One region of the Streptomyces sp. NPDC096310 genome, then DNA from elsewhere that is predicted to be linked to it. Evidence: riboswitches for the same ligand, from Rfam matches in the RefSeq annotation. Region 1 holds a riboswitch; the other holds the start of a gene.
What was found. Region 1 has a riboswitch for S-adenosylmethionine ahead of thrC (threonine synthase). Riboswitches for the same ligand answer to the same signal wherever they lie in the genome.
Positions count from the first base shown of each region.

Region 2: it holds a riboswitch for S-adenosylmethionine, as region 1 does, so the genes downstream of both, ACIQ7D_RS19235 (PotD/PotF family extracellular solute-binding protein) here and thrC (threonine synthase) in region 1, are expected to answer to the same signal.

Region 1 is NZ_JBIWFO010000007.1:172,498-178,240, reverse strand. Features, by position in the region: gene ACIQ7D_RS17010 (cold-shock protein) at 1-138, opposite strand, end outside; gene ACIQ7D_RS17005 (ubiquitin-like small modifier protein 1) at 492-767, opposite strand; gene thrC (threonine synthase) at 796-2,088, opposite strand; SAM riboswitch class I at 2,106-2,233, opposite strand; gene ACIQ7D_RS16995 (glucosyl-3-phosphoglycerate synthase) at 2,445-3,401, shown strand; gene ACIQ7D_RS16990 (hypothetical protein) at 3,440-3,601, shown strand; gene ACIQ7D_RS16985 (trehalose-6-phosphate synthase) at 3,671-5,203, shown strand; gene otsB (trehalose-phosphatase) at 5,241-5,743, opposite strand, start outside.
Region 2 is NZ_JBIWFO010000009.1:71,894-77,636, reverse strand. Features, by position in the region: gene ACIQ7D_RS19245 (ABC transporter permease) at 1-527, opposite strand, end outside; gene ACIQ7D_RS19240 (ABC transporter ATP-binding protein) at 524-1,798, opposite strand; gene ACIQ7D_RS19235 (PotD/PotF family extracellular solute-binding protein) at 1,765-2,883, opposite strand; SAM riboswitch class IV at 3,062-3,183, opposite strand; gene ACIQ7D_RS19230 (beta-galactosidase) at 3,407-5,743, shown strand, end outside.

The DNA of each region.
Region 1 (5,743 bases):
TCGCTGACCTTCTTCAAGGGTGCGGTAACCGTCCATCTGGATCGCGCTGTAGTGGACGAATACATCCGCACCACCGTCGACCGCGATGAAGCCGTAGCCCTTCTCCGCGTTGAACCACTTGACGGTGCCCTGAGCCATGCCAACTCCCCTATTACTGGCCCTTGCACGGGGCCACACTTCGCGCCGGAACGCGTCGACCGCGGCTGAATGTATCTGCCCAACTGCCCTCTGCAACAGGTCAATCGGACGAGAATTCTGGGCGTGGCCGAACACGCATAGTGCTGAATCCACTGCGTTCCGGGACAAGTCGGGCCGGGCAAAGCGTACATACGCCGCAAAAGGCTCCAGGACTTTACCCTCATCTTGTCGCGTTCTCGCTCGCGTACGGAGCGGGCGACGGCGGGGCGTTCCCACACTCTACCGTGCTCAACCATGTAGAACGGTCCCCTCCGCTTCTCTCGCGGAGGGGACCGTGTCCGTTACCGAGCGCGTCAGCCCCCGGCGACCGCCGGAATGATCGAGATGCCCGCGCCCGCCGGGGTGGCGGTCTCCAGACCCTGCTCAAAACGGACGTCGTCGTCGTTCACGTACACGTTGACGAAGCGGCGCAGCTTGCCCTGGTCGTCCAGGACGCGGCCGGCGATGCCCGGGTGGTTCGTCTCCAGCGACTGGATGACCTCGGAGAGGGTGGCGCCCTCCGCCGGAACCTCGGCCTGGCCACCGGTGTAGGTGCGGAGGATGGTGGGGATACGGACCTTGACGCTCATCGTGGGAAGCCTTTCTCGGTGTCGGTGGTCAGCTCGTGGCGAGGCCCGCGGCGCGGAACGCGTCGAGGCTCGGGCGGATCGTCGCCGTCGGGCCGGTCGTCGGCGCCACGGCGTCCAGCGTCTTGAGCCCGTCACCGGTGTTGAGGACGACGGTGGTGAGGGACGGGTCGAGCACGCCCGCCTCGATGAGCTTCTTCGTCACGCCGACCGTCACCCCGCCCGCGGTCTCCGCGAAGATGCCCTCGGTGCGCGCCAGCAGCTTGATCGCGTCGACGATCTGCGCGTCGTCGACGTCCTCCACCGCGCCGCCGGTGCGCCGGGCGATGTCCAGGACGTACGGGCCGTCGGCGGGGTTGCCGATCGCCAGGGACTTGGCGATGGTGTCCGGCTTCTGCGGCCGTACGACGTCGTGCCCGGCCTTGAAGGCGGTGGAGACCGGCGAGCAGCCCTCGGCCTGGGCGCCGAAGATCTTGTAGGGGCGGTCCTCGACGAGGCCGAGCTTGATCAGCTCCTGGAGCCCCTTGTCGATCTTCGTGAGCTGCGACCCCGAGGCGATCGGGATGACGATCTGGTCCGGCAGCCGCCAGCCGAGCTGTTCGCAGATCTCGTACGCGAGGGTCTTGGAGCCCTCTCCGTAGTACGGCCGCAGGTTGACGTTGACGAAGCCCCAGCCCTCGCCCAGCGGGTCGCCGATGAGCTCGGAGCAGAAACGGTTGACGTCGTCGTAGTTGCCCTCGATGCCGACCAGGTCACCGCCGTACACCGCGGCCATGACGACCTTGCCCTGCTCCAGGTCGTGCGGGATGAACACGCAGGAGCGGAAGCCGGCGCGGGCCGCGGCGGCGCCGACGGCGCCGGCGAGGTTGCCGGTGGAGGAGCAGGAGAGGGTGGTGAAGCCGAAGGCGCGGGCGGCCTCGACGGCGATGGCGACGACGCGGTCCTTGAAGGAGTGCGTCGGGTTACCGGAGTCGTCCTTGATGTGGAGCGAGCCGGTGATCCCCAGTTCACGGGCGAGGTTGTCGGCCTTGACCAGCTTCGTGAAACCGGGGTTGATGCTGGGCTTCGAGGCGACGTCGGCGGGGACGGGCAGCAGCGGCGCGTACCGCCAGATGTTGTCCGGGCCTTCGGCGATGCGCTTCTTCAGCTCTTCGGGGCTGCCGCTCGGCAGGTCGTACGCGACTTCGAGCGGCCCGAAACAGCTCGCGCAGGCGAAGAGGGGGCCGAGGTCGAAGCGCTCTCCGCATTCGCGGCACGAGAGTGCGGCGGCGGGGCCGAGGTCGACGGTCTCGTTCGTACCGCTTCGGACGGTCTGCACAGCCATGGTGGCGAGGCCCTTTCTCCTCATCTTCCTCGCGACGTACTTCGCCACGAGACGGAATTGGCACCTTCCCCACCGTGACCTCGCGGTCGGCGGGAGGGTTGCCGGGACTTCAACGGGCCGTTCCCTCTGTCCCTCTGGATGAGCGCTATGGCGCCGGAGCCTGGGTCCGGTGCGTTTGTTCACGTGATGACCCCGGCATGCGGTGGTCATTCGTGTTGTTCAAGACTGTAACCGAAGGTGTGGAGGGTTGAGATAGTCGTCCGCACCGCGAGATGGATCACGTCATGGCGCACGGGGACCCGGCGCCGGCCCGCGGATGACCGCACAGGCCAAGGATCGCGCAGGGAGTACCGAACGTGCTGGAAGAGGTGGAGCACTGGCTGACCAGGCGTTCCTGGTCGGCGGGGGACCGTACGCTCGACCGGCTCCTGGCGGCGAAAGCGGCGCGCGGCAGCACGGTCAGCGTGGTCCTGCCGGCGCTGGACGAGGAGGCGACGGTCGGCGCGATCGTCTCCGTCGTGCGGCGGGAGCTGATGGAGCGGGTGCGGCTCGTCGACGAGCTGGTGGTGATCGACTCCGGCTCCACCGACCGTACGGGCGAGGTCGCGGCGGCGGCGGGCGCGCGGGTGGTGCACCGGGACACGATCCTGCCGCGGCTGCCCGCGCTGCCCGGCAAGGGCGAGGTGCTGTGGCGGTCGCTGCTGGTGACGAGCGGCGACATCGTGTGCTTCGTGGACGCGGATCTGCGGGAGTTCTCGCCGGATTTCGTCTCCGGGATCGTGGGCCCGCTGCTCACCGAGCCGGAGGTGCAGTTCGTGAAGGCGATGTACGACCGCCCGCTGGGCGGTGGTACGGAGGGGGAGGCCGGCCAGGGCGGGCGGGTGACGGAGCTGGTGGCGCGCCCGCTGCTCAATCTGCACTGGCCGAGGCTGGCCGGCTTCGTCCAGCCGCTGGGCGGGGAGTACGCGGCGCGCCGTGCGCTGCTGGAGCGGCTGCCGTTCCCCGTGGGGTACGGCGTGGAGCTGGGCCTGCTGGTGGACGCGCTGCACACGGTGGGGCTGGACGCGCTGGCCCAGGTGGACGTGGGGGTAAGGCTCCACCGCCACCAGGACGACCGGGCGCTGGGGCGGATGGCCGCGGCGATCTACCGTACGGCGCAGCTCCGGCTCCAGCGGGGCCATCTCGTACGGCCGCGGCTCACGCAGTTCGAGCGGGGCGAGGACGGTTTCACGCCGCGGACGCACGCGGTGGACACGGAGGAACGTCCGCCGATGCGGGAGATCGCGGAGTACACGGCCGGACGCGCGGCGTAACGTCGGATCATCGCACCGGTTGCCTACATTGCTGCCCCATGGGCATGAATCTGGCGATTTCGAGGGCTTCGGAGTTCACGCGGGTGCTGGCGCAGGCCGGGTCGACGGCCGAGCGGCTGTGGCTGCTGGGCGGGATGGCGTTCGCGCTGACGGGCGCCGGGGTGGTCGCGCTGGCCGCGGCGCGCGGGCGGCGCGACTGAGCGGACGCGTCCCCGACGTCACACGCACCGTACGTTTGAGCGTTTCCGCGACGGGCTAGGTTTCGCGACATGGTTACCGAGCAGTCCGTCAGCCCCGCGCCGGCCCGCGTCCTGGTGGCGTCCAACCGCGGCCCCGTCTCGTACACGCGGCGCGACGACGGCACGCTGGAGGCCAGGCGCGGCGGCGGCGGACTGGTGTCGGGCCTGTCGGCCATCGGGGCCGACGGCTCCGGAGAAGACGCCGTCTGGGTGTGCGCGGCGCTCGGCGAGGGCGACCGGGAGGCCGTACGGCGTACGGAGGGCCGCCTCGACCCGGCCGACACGGGCGGGCAGCGGGTACGGATGCTGGGCATCGACCCCGAGGTGTACGCCGCCGCGTACAACGACATCGCCAACTCGACCCTCTGGTTTGTCCACCACATGCTCTACCAGACCCCGCTGGAGCCGTCCTTCGGCCCGGAGTTCCGTGAGCGGTGGGCCGCGTACGAGACGTACAACCGCGCCTTCGCCGAGGCGCTGGCGCAGGAGGCGGCCGAGGGCGCGGCGGTCCTGGTGCAGGACTATCACCTGGCGCTCGTCCCCGGGATGCTGCGGGCGCTCCGCCCCGACCTCAGGATCGGGCACTTCTCGCACACGCCGTGGGCGCCCGCGGAGTACTTCAGGCTGCTGCCCGACGACATCGCGGAGCGGCTGCTGCTGGGCATGCTCGGCGCCGACCGGCTGGGCTTCCTGACCTGGCGGTGGGCGGAGGCGTTCAAGGAGTGCGCCCGCTCGGTGCTGGCGGACCGGGGCCTGACGGCGCACTGGCCGCAGGACGCGGCAGGGGACGGCGGGCGCCATCTCACGTACGCGCACGAGAACGGCCCCTCCGGCGGCCGGACGTATCTCGCGGTCCACGGCCTGGGCGCCGACGGCGACTTCCTGCGCGAGCGCGCGCACCGCCCGGACGTGGCCGAGCGGATGGCGGCCCTGCGCGAGCAGATCGGGGTCGCACCGGACGGGGCCGACCGCAGGACGATCGTCCGGGTGGACCGTACGGAGCTCTCCAAGAACATCGTCCGGGGCCTGCTCTCCTACCGGCAGCTCCTGCTCGACCATCCGCACTGGCGCGAGCGCGTCGTCCATGTGGCCTTCGCGTACCCGTCCCGGCAGGACCTGGCCATCTACCGCGCCTACACGGAGGAGGTCCAGCGGGTCGCCGACGCGATCAACACGGAGCTGGGCACCCCCGGCTGGACCCCGGTCGTCCTCCACGTCAAGGACGACTTCGCCCGCTCCCTGGCCGCGTACCGGCTGGCCGACGTGGCGCTGGTCAACCCCATCCGCGACGGCATGAACCTGGTCGCGAAGGAGATCCCGGTCCTCTCCGAGCGCGCCTGCGCGCTGGTGCTGTCACGGGAGGCGGGCGCGTACGCGGAGCTGGGCGAGGACGCGCTGGTGGTCAACCCGTACGACATCAACGCGACGGCCGCCGCCCTCCACGAGGCCCTGACGATGCCCCCGGCCGACCGCACGGACCGCGCCAAGCGCCTGGCCGCCGCTGCGACGGCGCTGCCGCCGCAGCGGTGGTTCCTGGACCAGTTGGAGGCGCTGCGGGGCTGAGCTCGTCCAGGGGGCCGAGGGCTCAGGGCCCGAGGCCCTACGGGGCGGCCGTGCGCGCCAGCGCCGCCAGGAAGTCCGCCAGGGCCGCCGGGCCCGGGAGGACGAGGTCGGCTCGTTCGGAGAGTTCGGGGACTTCGGTGCCGCTGGCGATCAGCAGGCCCGGGTGGCCGTCGGAGCGGAGTTTCTCCACCGCCGCGTAGGCCGGCAGGTCGCCCAGGTCGTCGCCCGCGTAGAGGACCGTCTCGGCGTCGATCTCGCGGACGTACTCCAACAGCGCCACGCCCTTGTCGACGCCCGGCGGGCGCAGTTCCAGGACCATGCGGCCCGGTTCGACGATCAGGCCGTGGCGTGCGGCGAGGGCGGCGAGGGGGTCGCGCAGCGCCTCGAAGGCGGCCTGCGGGTCGGTGGCGCGGCGGGTGTGAACGGCGACCGCCCGGCCCTTCTCCTCGATCCAGGTGCCACGCCAGGCGCCGAACTGTTCGAGGAAGCCGGGGAGTTCGGCGCGGACGGCCGCGACGCCCTCGTGCGGGGCGGGGGCGT
Region 2 (5,743 bases), on a different contig from region 1:
GGCAGGATCGCGAACGGCAGCAGGACATGGGTGACGGAGACGACGACCACGGCATAGCTGGTCAGCAGGGACGCGGGCTGGTCCAGGATGCCGAGGCCGACGAGGGTCCGGTTCACCACGCCGTTGGCGGAGAAGAGCACGACCCAGCCGTAGCTGCGGACGACCACGCTGGTGAGCAGCGGGGAGACGACCGCGACGAAGAGCAGGGTGCGGACGACTCCCTTGCGGGCACGGGCCAGCGCGTACGCGGCGGGGAAGCCGAGCAGCACGCACAAGGCCGTGACCAGCAGCGAGGTGAGCAGGCTCTGCCACAGGGACTCGGAGAAGAACGCCTCGGTGAAGACCCTGTGGTACTGCGTGAACGAGTAGCCGTCGAGCGGATAGCCGTTGGCGTCCGAGGGGTGGAAGCTGAGCGCGAGGACGCGCACGAGCGGGATCACGAACAGGGCCAGCAGGAAGACCACGACCGGCGTGACGGGCAGCAGCCCGCGCAGCCGGCGCGGCGCGCGGGCGGCGGGCGCGCTCATCCGGGCGTCGCCTCCTTCGTGGCGGCGTCCCCGGCGGCCGGGGCGGCGTCTCCGGTGACCGGAGTGTCGTCCCCGCCGGCCGGGGCGGTACCCCCGCCGGCCGTTCCGCCCGCTCCCCCGGCCCCGCCGTCCTGTGCGGGTCCGAGGACGATGACATCGGCCGCGGACCAGCCGAAGGCGACGCGGGCGCCGACGGCCGGGGGTTCCTCGGCCGTCCTGGCGTTGACCGCGACGCCCTCGGCCACGACGATCTGTGCCTGCCACGCCTCCCCGGTGAACGCCCGGTAGCCGACGATCCCGGAGCCGCGCTCGGCCCCGGCCGACCCACCGGCGCCGCTGTCACCGCCGGCCTCGGCGGCGCGGACGGTGACGCGTTCCGGGCGTACGGCGAGGGTGACCGGCTCCCCGTCGGGCAGCGTGGCCAGTCCGGAGTCCAGCCGTGCCCCGCCCAGGTGGAGCGTTCCGTCAAGGGCGCCGGTGCCCTGAAGGATGTTGGCCGCGCCGATGAACTCGGCGACGAAGCGGGTCGCGGGCGTCCGGTACACCTCGGTGGGGGTGCCGAGTTGTTCGACCCGGCCGCCGTTCATCACGGCGATCCGGTCCGAGAGCGACATCGCCTCTTCCTGGTCGTGCGTGACGAAGACCATGGTGATGCCGAGGCGCTGCTGGAGCTCCCGCAGCTCCACCCGCATCTCGCGGCGCAGTTTGGCGTCCAGGTTGGACAGCGGCTCGTCGAGCAGCAGTACCGCGGGCCGGGTGGCCAGCGCGCGGGCCACGGCGACCCGCTGCTGCTGGCCGCCGGAGAGCTGCTTGGGCCTGCGGTCCGCGTACGCCTCCAGGCCGACGAGGCGCAGCGCCTCGGCGACGCGTTCGTCCCGCTCGGCGCGCTCGGTGCGGCGCACCTTGAGTCCGTACGCGACATTCCCGGCGACGGTCATGTGCGGGAAGAGCGCGTAGTTCTGGAAGACCAGTCCGAGCCCCCGGCGGTGTGTGGGGACGTCGGTGAGGTCGGTGCCGTCCAGGGTGATCCGGCCGGCGGTGGGGCGGACGAACCCCGCCAGGCTGTTGAGGAGGGTCGTCTTGCCGCAGCCGCTGGGGCCGAGGACGGACAGGAACTCGCCGCGCCGGATCGAGAGCCGGTCGACGTCGAGGATGCGCTGCCCCTCGTACCCGGCGGCCAGGCCCTCGATGTCGATGTGCGCGGCGGTCCCGCCGTCGGTGTCGTGCCGGTTGCCGGTCACTTGAAGATCTGATTCCACCGCTGCTGCCATTCGTTCAGCTTGGGGGTCGCCGTCTTGTAGTCGACCCAGGTGAAGGTCTTGTAGACGGCCTCGCCGTACTTGACCTTGTCCTTGAAACCGGGGCTGTAGTCGATGGTGTCGTTGCCCGCGCCGTAGAAGGTGCCCTCGGCGAAGGGCTTCTGGTGCTGGGCGGCGCTCAGGTAGTTCAGGAAGGTGTAGGCGGCCTTGGTGTGCGCGCTGCCCTTGGGTACGTAGTACGAGGTCAGCGCGCCGACGGCGCCGGAGGCCGGGTAGCTGAAGCCGATCGGCTGCCCCTCCTGCGCCATGGCGAAGGCGCGGCCGTCCCAGAAGGGCACGATCCAGGCGTCGCCGTTCTGCAGGACGGTGGAGACGGAGCCCGCGTCCGCCGGGTACGCCGAGACGCAGCCCTTGAGCGCGGCGAGCTTCGTGAACGCCTTGTCGACAGCGGCGGGGTCGGAGAGCTTGCCGCCGTCCTGGGAGACCAGCGCGGAGAAGAACTCCAGGCCCGCGTTGTAGGTCAGCGGGGGCAGCGCGACATGGCCGCAGTACTTCTTGTCGAAGATGTCGGTCCAGTCCCGAGGCGCCTGCTTGATCTTGTCGGTGCGGTACAGCAGCCCGTTGGAGCCGGTGGTCAGCGGTACGCCGTAGGAGGCGCCGTCGACCGTGGACTGCTGGGTGAGCACCGGGTCGAGCTGCTTCCAGTTCTTGAGGTCGCCGGTCTTGAGCGGCTGGAGGAGACCGCCGCCGACGGCCTGGTGCAGGGAGCCGGGGGTGAGGGCGACGACATCGAACGGCGCGTCCTTGCCGCCCGCGGCGCGGAGCTTGGTGAGCCAGGCGGAGTCGGCGCCGTAGACGAGGTTCACCTTGATGCCGGTGTCCTTCTCGAACGGTGCGACGAAGGACTTCTTGAACAGCTCACCCCAGGGGCCGGCGAACGCGGTGACGGTGATCTGCTCCCCCTTGGAGCCGGATCCGCCGTCACCGGAGCCGCCGGTGTCCACACCGCACCCGGCGACGGCGGCGAGGACCGTGACGGCCGAGGCGAGGGCCAGGAGGGAGCGTCGCCCGCGAGGGCGTGACAGGGCAGGTCTCATGAGGGTGGAGGCTCCTCGGTGCGGGGTGGCGTCGTACGGCGCGCCGGCCCGTGGGTGATGGTTCGCCGGCCGCTCGTCGAGCGGGGGCCGCTGGTCGGGGCAGCGTGACGACGCTCTGTGAGGCACCGCGTCCACTGTCATCCTGTGCTCCCGTCCCAGGTACTGGACCTGGCTGACAGGTCCGCGCTTGCTCCCGGCACATCGGTGTGCGCGTGGAGCCGTGTCATCACCCGGGGCACCCCACCGCAGAAGGAGGGTTGCCGCCCAGCAAGCCGGGGCTTGTCGCTGGGACTCGTGACATCGAGAAACGTAACACCCCGTGGCGGCGATCTGAAGACACGATGGATCACATGAACATCACACCTGGATCACAGGGCAGGCGGATCGCGTAAGACCGATACCGGCCAAAAGTGCTGCTCACCGATGGCGGACGGCGACCCAGGAGGACTCCTTGACAGGGCCCGGGGCGGTGCCGACGATGAAGCGATCTTCCCAGCCGTCGCCGAAGCGGGAGCCGTCCGTCATGTTGTCGCTGCACGCTCATGACCTGCACGCTCCACCCCCCGGACCGTCGGGGCACCTGTCGATGGGCAGCGCCGGCGGGGTCCGTGCGCCCCTGGTCCCCGACAGCCGCAGGATCCTGCGGGGCGGGGTCCCCTGGCTGCCGGTGATGGCGGAATTCCACTTCAGCCGCTACCCCGCCGCCGAGTGGCGCGAGGAGCTGCTGAAGATCCGGGCCGGCGGGATCGACACCGTGGCCACGTATCTCTTCTGGAACCAGCACGAGGAGAGCCGCGGGACGTTCCGTTTCGACGACGGCCTCGATCTGCGCCGCTTCGTCCGGCTCTGCGGCGGCCTCGGCCTCTCCGTCGCCGTACGCGTCGGCCCCTGGTCGCACGGCGAGTGCCGGGGCGGCGGCTTCCCGGACTGGCTCGACGGCGCCGGCTGCGTCCCGCGCACGGACGATCCGGCCTATCTGGCGCTCGTCGAGCGGTACTTCGCGCGGATCGGCCGGGAGCTGCGGGGCCTGTCGTACGACGAGGGCGGCCCCGTCGTCGCCGTACAGATCGAGAACGAGCTGTACGACGCGCCCGCGCACCTCGCGACGCTGCGCCGCCTCGCGGAGGCCGCGGGGATCGCCGCCCCCCTGTGGACCGCCACCGGGTGGGACGCCGCCGATCTTCCGCGCGATGTCCTGCTGCCGGTGTACGGCGGCTACCCGGAGGCGTTCTGGGCGGAGGCGCACGACGGGTGGGCGCGGGAGATGCGCCGCCACTACTTCTTCACCCCGGTCAGGGACGATCCCGCCATCGGCGCCGATCTGCGTCCCGCGACCCGGGCGAGCCACGGGGTGCCGGACGACCGGCGCTATCCGTACCTCACCTGTGAACTCGGCTCCGGTATGGCCGTCGCGTATCACCGGCGGCCCCTGGTGCGGACCGAGGATGTCTCCGCGCTGGCGCTGGCCAAGCTCGGCAGCGGCTCGGTCTGGCAGGGGTACTACCTGTACCACGGCTGCTCCCAGCGGCTGGATCTCGCGCTGCCCAACCAGGAGTCCCACGCCACCGGTTACCCCAACGACCTGCCGTCGGTCAGCTACGACTTCCAGGCGCCGATAGGCGAGTACGGCCAGGTGCGCCCCTCGTTCCACGCGCTGCGCGCGCAGCATCTGCTGATCCGGGACTCGGGGGCGCGGCTCGCGGACATGCCGCTGCGGCTGCCCGACGGAGGCCCGGACGGCCTCGACGACCGGTCCACGCTGCGCTGGGCGGTGCGCTCCAGCGGTGGGGAGGGCTTCCTCTTCGTCAACAACCATCAGCCCCACGAACCCCTCCCCGACCATCGCGGGGTCCGCTTCCATGTCGCACTGGACGGCGGTACGTACCGGGTACCGGCCACGCCGGTGACCGTGCCGGGCGGTGCGCACTTCGTCTGGCCCCTCGGGTACGAGGCGGGGCCCGGTGTCCGGCTCGACTGGGTGAGCGCGCAGCCGTTGGCCCGGCTGGAGATCGACGGGGTGCCGACCGCGGTGTTCGCGGCGACGGCGGGGATCACCCCGCAGCTCTCGCCGGCGCCGGGGTCCGTGGTGTCGGGCGGGACGGCGCTCGCCACGCGGGACGGCCGGACGGTGGTGGAGGTTCCCGCGCCCGGGACGGACGCGGTGGTGACGGTCGCCGGGTCCGAGGGGCCGGTCCGGCTGCTCTTCCTCACCGAGGAGCAGGGGCGCCGGCTCCAGCGGGTGCGGATCTGGGGTGCGGAGCGGCTGGTGCTCTGTGACGACGCCGTGCTGGCCGACGGCGGCGAACTGCGCGTGCTCACCGAGGCGGAGACCGTCTCCCTCTCCCTGGCGCCCGCGACCGCCGCCGGACTCCGTACCCCCGCGGACGGTACGACGGGGCTCTCCGGCCCTCGCGCCGACGGCGTCTTCACCACCTGGACGGCATCGGGGGCGGCCGGGGGCGGGGCCGCCGCCGTGGAGTGCGTACGCGCCGATGCCGTGGCGCCGCCCGCCCGGGACGGCGGCCCGCACCACCGGGCCTCGGCGCCGGTGGACGCCGACTTCGCGGAGGCGGCGGTCCACCGGATCGCCGTCCCTCGCGCGGTGTTCGACGAGGGCGGGGAGGTGCTGCTGCGACTCACGTACACCGGTGACGTGGCCCGCGCCTTCATCGGCGGCCGGCTCGTCGCCGACCACTTCTGGTACGGCCCGGTGTGGGAGATCGGGCTGCGCCGGCACGCCGCGGAGGCCGTCGAGCACGGTGTCGAGATCCGGGTGCTGCCCCTGGGCCGCGACGACGGGGTGTACGTGGACGCGTCGGTACGGGAGGGTCTGGCGGCGGCCAGGACCCGGGCGTCGGTG